Regions from separate parts of the Peribacillus sp. FSL P2-0133 genome, predicted to be linked through region 1. Evidence: riboswitches for the same ligand, from Rfam matches in the RefSeq annotation. Region 1 holds a riboswitch; each other region holds the start of a gene.
The links. A riboswitch is a leader RNA that binds a small molecule or an ion and turns the genes downstream of it on or off. The one in region 1 is predicted to bind cobalamin.

Region 1 (4,239 bases):
GCATCAGCATCACTGCCACCTCGGCCAATTAGCAATATTGCTGTCTCAGCATGTTCAGAGGTTGTATCGAATCCCGCTTCCTCAAGACGGTCTGTCAGGATTGTCAATACATCATGGTGGACCCCGATCGTTTGGCCATATGTGAATTTCACTTCTGGATACTTTGTTTTCCCATCTTCTATTTCAGCTGGGATATGTAATTTCGAATGACCTGCATGCAACAAAATGATCGGTATGACGATAACTTCAGTAGCCCCTCGTTTTACACAATTATCAATGCCTTTGGATATATTCGGTGCCGCAAATTCCAAGAAGCACGTTTCTACAAGGAAGCGCTCATCCAATGCCGGAATCATATTTTCAATAAAATGAAGGACTTCTTCGTTTCCCGAAGCCAAGCGGCTTCCGTGTCCTACGAACAAAACTGCTTTCATTTACTTTCCCCCTCTTGATTAGTCTTCACAAGGCGCAGGCTCTATGTTTATTTTTGGAGCGATGTCCTGATAAGAAAAATTCTGTATCTTTTTCGAACGTTTGAAGTATTTAAAAAGCCGCTCATTTGGATGGGCATTTTGCTTATACTCCGCGACAATGTCCGTAATCAGTTCAACAAGCTGTTCCGGTTCAATGCCTTCCGCAACCGGCTGACCTGGATGGGCTGTTCTTCCAACCGGTTTAGCTCCAAGAAATAAGTCGAACTTCCCTTTTCGGAAGACAATCCCGATATCATCCATCACAGCACTATAACAAGCCATCCCACACCCATTAAAACCGATGTTAAGTTCCTTGGGCATTTTCATTCCGCCAAGCACCCGATGTATTTCATCCGCATAAGGAATGGATTCCGTTTTTTCACCATCACAGAAATCACAGGCTTTTAATGTCAGTACATCTCCAATCGGCGATAATAGAAAGTTTGCTGATTGCAATTTCCCCGTAATGACTTCCGGATCCGTTGTCGGAATCTTTAATACGATTTTATGATTTGGCGTGTATTCCATCGTGCCCTTTTCCCCGACAACTTCCGCAAGTGTCATCATTTGTTTGGGAGTGAATTGTTTATTCGCCACACCTGGACTAACGGCAAGTTCGAATACCGACTCCATTTTTTGCTGAACAATTGGCTCAATGGATTGCTGAACGGTTTGACCCTTGACTCTTGACAGTGCTTCCATTGCCATTTCAAAGGAAGCTGGCTTCTTTTCTGGTGCTTTTGTAAGTAATCCAACTCCTCCAGCGGATTCGATGAAGACTTCTTGCACAGAATCGGCTTCTTGATCTAATGCCCACGGTTCCGCTTCTTTTTGCAGACGCTGATGCGGCTTCAATGGTTGCTTTTCCGAATTCAAAGTATATTTCCTCTGATAGCCTCTTGGTGTGATGATTTTGTCATCATATAAAAAGGTGGATGAATTACCAATAATGACGGTGGTCAACATTCCAATATCGTGATTCAACATATCTTTCAAATTGGTTATGACAATATCCTGCCTATCGCGATAAGCACTTTTCACCAACCCGACAGGTGTATCGGGCGAACGGTAGCGAAGGAGAATGTTCTGTGTTTCAACAATTTGCCTCGTCCGCCTGCCGCTGCGCGGATTATACAGGGCAATGACAAAGTCTGCCATTGCAGCTGCTTCAACCCTTTTAGCGATCAGTTCCCAAGGAGTTAAATGATCACTGAGACTGATCGTACACGAATCGTGCATGACTGGTGCCCCAAGTAAAGATGCACAGGAGTTGATTGCCGAAATGCCAGGAATGACTTCAATGCCCACTCCAGTTTCTTCTTTCCAGCCTTTTTCAATCAATACTTCATAAACCAAGCCAGCCATTCCGTAAACTCCGGCATCCCCGCTGGAAATTACCGCAACTTTCTTACCCAGCTCCGCTTGTTTCACTGCTTCCTGTGCACGTGATACCTCTTCAGTCATACCCGTACTAATAATCGTTTGATCTGTGAGCAGTCCCTGAATGAGTTCAACATAAGTTTTATAACCAATGATGTAGTCACTTTCTTGAAGGGCTTCGACAGCACGTTTGGTAATGTGTTCAAAATTCCCTGGCCCAAAGCCCACGACGAATAATTTACCGTTTGTACTCATTAAGACATCTCCTTTTTACGCTTTGTTCTTTGAAATACCCGTATGAGCAGGAAAATCTGGATTCGGTGTCATTTCCCCATCATTGAATTGGTAGATCATTTGTGGAACAAACTCCCCATCATCAATATGGCTGACAATCTGGCGACCGAAATCAGGCGTTTCCACTCGATACCAGTTTCCTTGAGGATAGGCAATCACAACGCAGGCATCCTTACATCTTCCGTTACACCGTGTCCTGGTTGTATGGATTTTCAAATCCAGTCCTTTGGAAGCAATTTCATCGCGAATCGCTTGGGTTACTTCTTCCCCGCCCTTCTTCATGCAGCTGCTTCCATTACAAATCAACAGATGTGTATTTGTACCCATTAAGTTCCAAGTAGTCATCTTCTTCCTCCTGCGTTCAGGGAAAAGGCAAAATAAAAAACCTTAACATAAGAGTCAAGGTTTAAAAAAACTATATGAATGAGGAGCCCCAGGCAAGAATGCCCAATCTCCCAAAATCGTCATAGTCCTTCTACCTTTCCCTCCGAAAAGTATCATGCAATTTTAAAAGCAGGTTTCCTGGCTTACGCTTCATTTTACTTTGTCCCTTCCCGGCAACAATGCCAGTGGCTATCGACAATTTCATCAGCGTTTACAGTAGCGGGGGCTGCATCGGATTTTCACCGATTTCCCTATTATCCCTTGCTTATTCACACAAGAGCACTTTTAAAATATAATATTTGGTTTTAATATACATTTCTAACTAACTTTATCTATCATATAACAACTTTATCAAAATTCAATAGTTTATTCCGACTGTTTAGAAAAGTTTAATAGTGTATATCCTTCCCACAAGCCTTTCCTTGCAACAAACTTAGTCAAAAAAAAAATATAGTGTAGCTGGAATTATTTCTTTATGGTACACTATACGAGAATTTTCTAAATAATTACATAAGTTTTATGGTGTTGAATTTTTCGGAATTCAGCTTAAAAGGGAAGCCGGTGAAAATCCGGAGCGGTCCCGCCACTGTAAAGGGAAGTCCTATTACTTTAACTTTAATCCACTGTCAAATTAGATGGGAAGGATGTAATGGGATGATGAACCAAAGCCAGGAGACCTGCCATGAAGCGTGAAACTGTTTCAACCTACGAGGATGGGTGTGCGGATCAGGCAGAAAGGCCCATGGTTGGTTTATGCTGCAAAATTCCTGTTCATTACGCACTTCTTTCCTTTGAGAGAAGTGCTTTTTATGTTGGGCGCGCCTTTCTTCTCAAGATTGATCAGAAAAATTAAAAGTGTTGAAAGGAGAAAGAATGAAAAGAACCAATTGGAAAATTATTTATTTTGTCATTTTACTGCTTTTTGTCCCAAAAAGGGCAATGGCCATGCATATCATGGAGGGCTTTTTACCCATTGAATGGGCTATATTCTGGTGGGCCGTTACCCTTCCATTTTTAATCTTGGGTTACCGGTCCATTAGATCCAAAGTAAGGGAAAACCCAGAAACAAAAATGATGCTTGGCCTATCGGGTGCATTTGTATTCATTTTATCGGCCCTAAAGATTCCTTCCGTTACGGGAAGTTCTTCACACCCTACCGGAGTTGGTTTGGGATCCATTTTATTCGGACCATTGGCCATGAGTGTCGTTGGCTCCATCGTTCTATTATTTCAAGCTGTTTTACTGGCTCACGGAGGATTGACGACATTAGGGGCCAATGCATTTTCCATGGCCGTTTGCGGACCGTTCATTGCTTACTTCGTCTTCAAGGGCGCAACTAAATTGGGGTGGTCTTTTTCACTTGCCGTTTTCTTGGCAGCTGCTTTTGGAGATTTGGGAACCTATGTGGTGACTTCCGTTCAACTTGCTCTTGCTTTTCCATCCGAGGTAGGAGGATTCATGGCCTCTTTCAGTAAATTTGCAGGGATTTTTGCCCTGACCCAAATTCCCTTGGCAATCAGTGAGGGGTTATTGACAGTCGTCGTGATGAATTTCTTAAAAAAATACAATCTAGGCGAATTGAAATTGCTGCGAGTTTTATCTAAGGAGGCCCGTTAACATGAAAAAAAGTTTACTGCTGCTTTTCCTGGTCGTCATTCTTGCTACCATACCGTTAATCACACAACAAGGAACGGAATTTGGCGGTGCC
Region 2 (4,239 bases), 1.6 Mb from region 1:
CATCGAGGGAGGAGATGACATCCATGAAACTGTTGAAGTCGCAATAGCACATATGCGTATGAATTTGGGTTGTATCCTCCACGCTTGATGTGGATATCAAGAATGAATTCACAGCCCAGTTCAAATACTCGTCGCGATCGTTTTTTTTCAATGGCAGACCTTCTCTAAGTGCAGGCTCATCAACCTGAATCATTTTAATTCCAGCAGATTCCAATGCAATGACTTCCTTTTCTAAAGCGAGTGCCAGCTGATAGCAAACATTCTCCCTGGAAATATCATCACGGACAAATGACCAATTTAAAATCGTAACAGGACCTGTAAGCATTCCCTTTACCGTCTTCTTCGTCAGTGATTGTGCGTACACACTTTCCCTTACTGTCATCGGTTCGATGAAATGGATGTCGCCGTAGATGACTGGTGGTTTCACGCAGCGGGATCCATAGGATTGTACCCAACCCTTTTCCAGAAAGATGAAACCGCCTAACTTATGGCCGAAGTATTCAACCATATCCGTCCGTTCGAATTCCCCGTGAACGAGAACATCCAAACCGATTTCTTCTTGGATTTCGATCCACCTGCCGATTTCTTCGTTTACGAATGTTTCATATTTCTGAGCGGTCCATTCTCCTCTTTTGAATTTCCCGCGTGCTTGTTTAACTTCAAATGTCTGCGGAAAGCTACCGATGGTAGTCGAAGGAAGGAAAGGCAATTTGAAAAATTCCTGTTGTTTTTGGTAACGCTCTTTAAATGGAATGTGACGGCCGGCGGTCCTGGTTTTAACCTTTTCGACTTTCGATTGTACAGTCCCATGATTCCGTGCATTTGAACTTGCTAACGTTTGAACCGTAAATTTATTGGCATCGACTTTTTCGGCGATTGCTTCAAAGCCTTGATTATTCCCTTTGACCAAGAGTGTGATTTCCTCAAGTTTCTCATCAGCGAAAGCAAGGGCCTGTTTCACTTCTTTTGAAAGTGCGGTTTCATTCCGAACGGTCACTGGGACATGAAGCAGGGAACAAGAGGGCTGAAGCCAGATTTGGTCTTCGGCTACCTTTTTCTTAAGAGTCTCAATTAATTGAATTTTTTTCGATAAATCAGATAGCCAAATGTTTTTTCCGTCAATCACACCTGCAGCAAGCACTTTGTCCTTTGGGAAGCCGAATGCTTCAAGATTACTTAGATTCCTCCCTTTATCATGTACAAAATCAAGACCGATTCCTTGGACTTTTAATTCGATGACTTCTTGGTAGTGTTCCACGGCATCAAAGTATGTTTGTAGCATGATGTTCAGGTTTGGTGCTGCTTCATTCAGCTTTTCATATAGGTAAGTAACAGTTTGCATATCATCCTTGGAAATGGATGAAACAAGAGAAGGTTCGTCCATTTGTACCCACTTCACGCCTTCTTGCTCCAACTCCCGCAGGATTTGCGTGTATAGGGGAAGCAAGCTCAGGATGATACTAGGGATCTCTTGTTTATTGAAGCCTTTGGAAAGGGAGATGAAGGTATAAGGTCCAATCAACACGGGCTTCGTTTCAATCCCTAGCTTTTCCTTGGCTTCCCGATATGCTGCAAGTGGTTTATTTTCTGTTAAAGTCAGCTGTGGCAGTTTTAATTCAGGGACAATATAGTGATAGTTCGTATTGAACCATTTCGTCATTTCGGAAGCGACTTGATCATTGTTTCCGCGAGCCATTGAATAATATACGGAAAGGGGAACCCTACCGCCTTCATAGGCTGAATAACGTTCAGGAACAAGACCGAACATGACGGACATATCGAGCATTTGATCATAGAAAGTGAAGTCATTGACAGGAATGATATCAATGCCCCGTTGCTTTTGTTTTTGTATGTTGCCTAAACGGATTGCCTTTAGTTGTGCCGTAAATTCCGCTTCATCGATTTTACCTGACCAGTAAGCTTCCAATGTACGTTTCCATTCACGATCTTCCCCGATTCGTGGGTAACCCAAACTACTGCTTTTCAAAATTCCCATCCTCCTACATTCATTTTATTGAACAATAAAAAAAGCATCCCCAACCGTCAAAAGAGAAAGTTAGAAATGCTTAAAATAAGAGGCATGCAGAATGCCCCTTACAATTATAAGGTCCCTAACACCTCCCTATCTCCCGTAGGTTAAAACAGTGTTGTCGAAATAGGCAGGTCTCCTGACTTAGGGATTATCATTAGCGGCGGCCTTCCCGATCCTTTGATCAGTGGCATATTGGATGGCGCTAACACTCCCATTACAGTGGCGGGACCGTGCCGGAATTACACCGGACTTCCCTTTTAATCCTAATTTAAAATTAGGAACCTATTTCCACATATGAAATTTTACAAAACCTGCCTTTATAAACTGTTTGCAGGCCGAAGATTTTTAAAATAAAAACTATTATAAAAATTTAGACAATCTTAACATATCCGACCAAAAGGGTCAACATGGAAAAAAAGATTCGGGAAAAGAATCAGTTTATTGAGTGTGTTGTTGATAAGTATGAGGTCTGTACCTAAAAAAGAATATATTGTTTGGACAGGGAGTATGTATAGAGAGAGTGGCGTTTTGAAATGGGGCGTGGGGGATGACTTTCTACATCTTGATTGCAGGAATCATTTTTTGCATGGTGATGAGCATTCGTACGTTATTTCTTGTTGAGTCGGGAGGAAAGAAGTTTTCTCTGGAGGATATGCTGTGGCTTGGCAATTTATATGCGACGATATTGGTTGGATTTGCACTGATTTATTTATTATACGAGCTTCAGAATCATTCGGTGATTCTTGATATGGGCAATCGGTTGGATGGCACTTTCTATGAACAGTTGAAGACTTCCTTTTACTTCAGTGCGATGACGATGTTTTCTGTAGGGTATGGAGATATAGCCCCGATTGGCATGGGCAGGATGATAGCTACCATTCAGGCTTTCATCGGGTATACACTGCCAGCAGCGTTCGTAATTCGGACAGTTATCGATTTGGAGCAGAAAGATAGGAAGGGTAAATGAAAGTTGTGTTTCTTTCGATTATTGGGTACTCTTACCATAATGAAAGAAATGGAGGGTTCAATATGACTGTTAAAATTGGAGAAAAAGCACCTGATTTCAAACTCCCTGCAAACAATGGTGAAATAGTTTCCCTATCGGATTTTAAGGGGAAAAATATTGTTTTATATTTTTATCCAAAAGACATGACGCCAGGTTGCACGACGGAGGCCTGTGATTTCCGGGACCATAATGAGCAATTCGAGGAATTGAACGCGGTCATCATTGGTATTAGCCCAGATCCAGCGGCACGTCATGAAAAATTCATCGAAAAACATGGATTGCCTTTTCTGCTGCTGGCTGACGAGAATCATGAAGCGGCCGAATCATTTGGTGTGTGGCAATTGAAAAAGAACTTCGGCAAGGAGTATATGGGCATTGAACGTTCAACTTTCCTGATAGATAAGGCTGGTAAGGTAGTCAAAGAATGGCGTAAAGTAAAAGTCAAAGGCCACGTCGAAGAAGCGCTTGAAACTCTTCGCGACCTCGAAAAATAAGGGACAGGCAGATGAAGGATGAGCGAATAACGAAGCTTGCAGCCAGGCTGATTCATCATTCGATACAAACACAGCCAAAAGAGAGAATCCTCATACGAGGGCATATCAACACGAAACCGTTATTGAAAGAGCTGATTGATGAAATATACAGAGTGGGTGCTTATCCATATGTAGAACTCGAAGACGATGAGATAAGCCGCCACCTGTTACAAGGGAATGTGAAGGAACAACTTGACACATCTTCGCAATGGGCTCTGAAGAAATATACGGATATCGATGCAGTCATCATCATCACAGGGGAAGAAAACGATGTGGAAATGACTGATGTTCCCATCGAGAGGCACCGTCTTCAAGGGGAGGCTATGAATTCCCCCACTCTTTTCTATGTAAACAACCGACGTTGGGTCTTACTTAATTATCCCACCAACGCATCAGCGCAAAAAGCCGGCATGACCTTCAACAGGTACCAAGACTTTCTGTTGAACGTATGCACCATGGATTACGGGAAAATGGAGGCGGCCTTGAAACCGTTAAAACAATTGATGGAACGGACTGACAAAGTCAGGATCGTTTCACCAGGGACAGATTTGACCTTTTCCATTAAAGGTATGCCGGCCATCATATGTGCCGGAAAAAAGAATTTACCGGATGGGGAAGTGTTTACAGCACCCATAAAAGATAGTCTCAATGGAAGGATATCCTTCAAC
Region 3 (4,239 bases), 1.3 Mb from region 1:
ATTTTAGCTGTCGAAGAATTCGGGGCAATGGCCATTAAATAGCCATTACGGGTCCCGTGTTCCTGCACGTCTGCTTTTAAATCCATCCATTTTTGATCTGTATAGTCACGCAGTTCGAAATAGTCCCCTGTATGCCAATCAGATCCTTCAAAATATGGGTATGATCCTTTTTCCTTGGCCAATTCGTTGGATGCCTTGATTGTTAAGTATGCGATCCTTTCGTATAAAGCATCTGCATAGTGAACAGCCTCATCGGATTCCCAATAAATATTCTGCGTGGCAAGTAAATGATGCCATCCAAACGTTCCTAAACCAATTGCCCGGTAACGTTTGTTCGAGATGGATGCCTGTTTGACAGGAAGATTATTCACATCAATGACATTATCCAGCATGCGGATCTGAATGGGAATCAATCTTTCCAAAACATCGCTGCCCACTGCCCGGGGCAAGTTAATGGATGAAAGGTTGCAGACAACGAAATCGCCGCTTTTACGAACCACAACAACATCTCCATCTTCCGTTTCATATTCATCCGTGATCGTCGAAGGGCTTAGGTTTTGGGCAATCTCCGTGCAAAGGTTAGAACAATAAATCATACCTTTATGTTTATTGGGATTCTTCCGATTCACTTCATCACGGTAGAACATATACGGTACGCCTTCTTCTAATTGAGAAATCATGATGCTTTTCATGATGTCCATCGCATTGATTTTTTCAAAGCTATAGTTTGGAAGCCTGCCATTTTCTGCGGCCTCGACAGCAAGTGCATAATGATTCCTGAAGCTTCCTTCGCCTTTCTTCTCGTCATAAAGATCTTCAAGTGAAAATCCAAGGGTTTGCTTAACGGTATGCGGATCGAAAAGATACCATTCTTTTCTGTCGCGTACAGCTTCCATGAATAAATCGGGTATACATACACCTGTAAAAATATCATGGGCTTTTAATCTGTCATCCCCGTTTTGTGTCTTCAAATCGAGGAAGCTCATGATATCTTTATGCCAGACATCCAAGTAAATCGCGATGGCACCTTTACGTTGACCCAATTGATCGACACTTACCGCTGTCTGGTTGAATAGTCGAATCCAGGGAGTCGTGCCGGAACTGTTTCCAGAGAAGCCCCGGATATCAGAACCAAGCGAGCGAACCTTACCGACGTAAAGACCGACACCGCCGCCAAATTTAGATACTTTTGCCGCATCGTAGTTTGATAGGTAGATTCCGTCAATGGAATCTTCAATTGCGTCGATAAAGCAAGAGCTTAACTGTCCATGTGTTTTACCTGCATTGGAGAGTGTAGGAGTCGCAACGGTCATATAAAGATTGGACATGGCCCAGTATGCTTCTTTTATAAGTTGCAGGCGGTGCTCCGTTTTTTCCAATCGCATGATTTCCATCGCGATGATCATGAAACGTTCTTGTGGCAGTTCGTAGACCTTATCCTTTTGTGGGCGGGCTAGATAGCGGTCGTTCAATAAGTAGATGCCTATGTAAGAGAATAATTTATCTTTTTCCGGGTCGATCACCGAACCCAATTCCTCAATTTCCGCTTTCGTATATGAAGATAGCAGTTCTGGTTTATAAATGGGATAACGCTGACCTTCTGAAAGCTGGGAGAGTTCCGTGATCAGCTCATAGAATGGGCCATAACTCATGCCTTCATAACCTCGATTGGCTTGTGCATCCCTATACATTGTATTCAACAGTTCTGCTGCAGCAACGAACGTCCAATCCGGAGCATCGATATCCACACTTTCAAGAGCGAGCTGAATCAGTTTTCTTGATGCCTGTTCTTCGGTTGAGTCACTTTTGCGATCTAGCCATTTTGTAAAACGCTTTTTGAACTTCTCCATATCGAGATGGCCTTCGAATTCCTTTGACAACATCTCGAGCTGGATGGATTTCGTTTCTGTGTCATTTTCACTTATGGTAGAGTTATATGTTTGAGTCATTAATGATCCTCCTTGTTAACTTCCGCTAAAATAAAAAAACCGCCCAATGAATTGAGCGGATCAAACGATAGAATAAAAGAGCCATGAAAAAATAGCCGTTAAACTATCGTTTCATCATCTCAATCCCCGAAGAATAAGAAACGTGAAAAATTCAAGGCAGGTCTCCTGACTCATGATCACCCTACTTTGAGTCCTTCCCGTATAGAGAGCTATACAGTGGGTATCTCATTTCGTCACATTTACAGTTGCGGGGACAGTTCCGGGTTTACACCGGATTCCCTTTTCAGCCATCACTGGCACCTTGGATTATAAAAAATTCTATATATAGTTATTGTTAATGTTTGTATAATCAATATCTAGTATTTCTGCTTATATTATCGTAAGCCATATACGATGATAATTCAACTAATATATTTGAAAAAAACCAATCCTTATCTATTGACAAAGTGATGGCAGAGTGTGAAGGAATGAAAGATTTTATTGGGGAATGGGTAATTCAAGCGCTGATTTTACGCGATTTTGTGTTAAAATAAATTGTCTAGTAAAGGTGGCTCTCCCTTATTGCAATGAGGGGATTCGCGGAAAAATATTTAAGAAAAAGGGGATAAAATCTTGGAAAAAGTATTAGTTTTTGGACATAAAAACCCGGATACAGACACAATCTGTTCAGCAATCGCTTATGCAGACCTGAAAAAGCAGTTAGGTATCAACGCTGAACCAGTTCGTCTGGGTGAAGTAAATGGTGAAACTCAATATGCATTGGACCAATTCAAATTCGAAGCTCCCCGCCTTGTGGAAAAAGTTGCAGGGGAAGCTGAAGGCGTAATCCTGGTCGATCATAACGAACGCCAGCAAAGTGCTGAAGATATTGACCAAGTCCGTGTGTTGGAAGTTATCGACCATCACCGTATCGCTAACTTTGAAACAAGCGATCCACTATATTACCGTGCGGAACCAGTTGGATGTACGGCAACCATTTTAAATAAAATTTATAAAGAAAACGGCATTGAAGTCCCTAAAGCAATCGCAGGTCTTATGTTGTCTGCCATCATTTCCGATTCGTTATTGTTCAAATCTCCTACATGCACGGAGCAAGACGTTGCAGCAGCAATGGAACTGGCTGCCATTGCGGGAGTCGACGCTGAAACATACGGCTTAGAAATGTTGAAAGCTGGAGCTGACTTGAGCGACAAAACGATTGCCCAGCTTATCACTCTTGATGCAAAGGAATTCTCCATGGGAATGGCTAAAGTGGAGATAGCACAGGTCAATGCTGTAGATCCGAACGAAGTCCTTGCTAAGCAAGCAGAATTGGAAGCGGCGATTGAAGCGGTCATCGCTGAGAAGGAATTGGACTTATTCCTATTTGTCGTAACGGATATCTTGACTAATGATTCTGTTGCCTTGGCTCTTGGTAAAGCAGCTTATGCAGTGGAAAAAGCATACGACGTTTCATTAAACAATAACATCGCCGTCTTAGAAGGCGTTGTATCGCGTAAAAAACAAATCGTGCCAGTCTTAACGGACGTATTCAGCAAATAATACAGTAGAAGGGATGCTCATTAAAAACATGGGCATCCTTTTTCTGTACATGCAAAAAAAAAGACTCAACCACCATTAAGGGTGTTTTGAGTCTTTTTTCTTAATTCAAAGCTTCCTTTTCTTTTTCATAGGCAATGACAATCAGTTCTTTGTTGGCTTCCTCGCCAAGTCTGCTTTCAAAGCTTTTCAGTTCATTCAATAAATCCGGTGACAGATTTGCTGCCGTATAATCCTGCTCGGGTGTCATGCTTTTCGCTCCTTTCAAAAGGAAATCATTCATGTTATCTATTTTGTCGGTTTGAAAAGTTTCTATTCAGCAAAATTTTACAACTTCAAGATATTTTACTTTCTGAGGTGGCGAGTTTTTCAAGCAATAACGAACTTTCTTCATCGAGTCCTTGCACTTGGACAGGTATACCCAGAAGCTGATATTTAAGAACAACCGTATCAACAGCACCGACTGCTGAAGCATCCCAGATTTTAGAATGGGAAAAGTCGATGACGATTGAATCGGCTTTTTCCTTGAAGTCGAACTTCGAAACAAAGTCCTGGACAGAAGCGAAAAATATTTGCCCGCTGATATGATAAATGATTTTCTTAGCCTGGACATCTTCCGTTTTCTCTACAGCCACTTTAGAAATTTTAGCCGAAAAGAAAATCATGCTCAAGAGCACTCCGGCGAATACCCCTTTTGATAAATCATGTGTATAAAGGACAATGAGGACCGTCACGATCATCACGGCTGCAT

Region 2: it holds a riboswitch for cobalamin, as region 1 does, so the genes downstream of both, metE (5-methyltetrahydropteroyltriglutamate--homocysteine S-methyltransferase) here and MKY17_RS11740 ((2Fe-2S) ferredoxin domain-containing protein) in region 1, are expected to answer to the same signal.
Region 3: it holds a riboswitch for cobalamin, as region 1 does, so the genes downstream of both, MKY17_RS05580 (ribonucleoside-diphosphate reductase subunit alpha) here and MKY17_RS11740 ((2Fe-2S) ferredoxin domain-containing protein) in region 1, are expected to answer to the same signal.

The regions. Positions count from the first base shown of each region.
Region 1 covers NZ_CP150254.1:2,450,666-2,454,904, reverse strand. Annotated here, with positions in the region: gene MKY17_RS11750 (sirohydrochlorin chelatase) at 1-434, opposite strand, end outside; gene cobJ (precorrin-3B C(17)-methyltransferase) at 453-2,108, opposite strand; gene MKY17_RS11740 ((2Fe-2S) ferredoxin domain-containing protein) at 2,124-2,492, opposite strand; cobalamin riboswitch at 2,642-2,833, opposite strand; cobalamin riboswitch at 3,035-3,231, shown strand; gene MKY17_RS11735 (hypothetical protein) at 3,214-3,384, shown strand; gene MKY17_RS11730 (energy-coupling factor ABC transporter permease) at 3,405-4,148, shown strand; gene MKY17_RS11725 (energy-coupling factor ABC transporter substrate-binding protein) at 4,150-4,239, shown strand, end outside.
Region 2 covers NZ_CP150254.1:803,194-807,432, forward strand. Annotated here, with positions in the region: gene metE (5-methyltetrahydropteroyltriglutamate--homocysteine S-methyltransferase) at 1-1,996, opposite strand, end outside; cobalamin riboswitch at 2,141-2,333, opposite strand; gene MKY17_RS03820 (potassium channel family protein) at 2,580-2,999, shown strand; gene bcp (thioredoxin-dependent thiol peroxidase) at 3,062-3,532, shown strand; gene MKY17_RS03830 (aminopeptidase) at 3,544-4,239, shown strand, end outside.
Region 3 covers NZ_CP150254.1:1,164,848-1,169,086, forward strand. Annotated here, with positions in the region: gene MKY17_RS05580 (ribonucleoside-diphosphate reductase subunit alpha) at 1-1,949, opposite strand, end outside; cobalamin riboswitch at 2,087-2,268, opposite strand; gene MKY17_RS05585 (manganese-dependent inorganic pyrophosphatase) at 2,562-3,491, shown strand; gene MKY17_RS05590 (hypothetical protein) at 3,592-3,738, opposite strand; gene MKY17_RS05595 (SulP family inorganic anion transporter) at 3,824-4,239, opposite strand, start outside.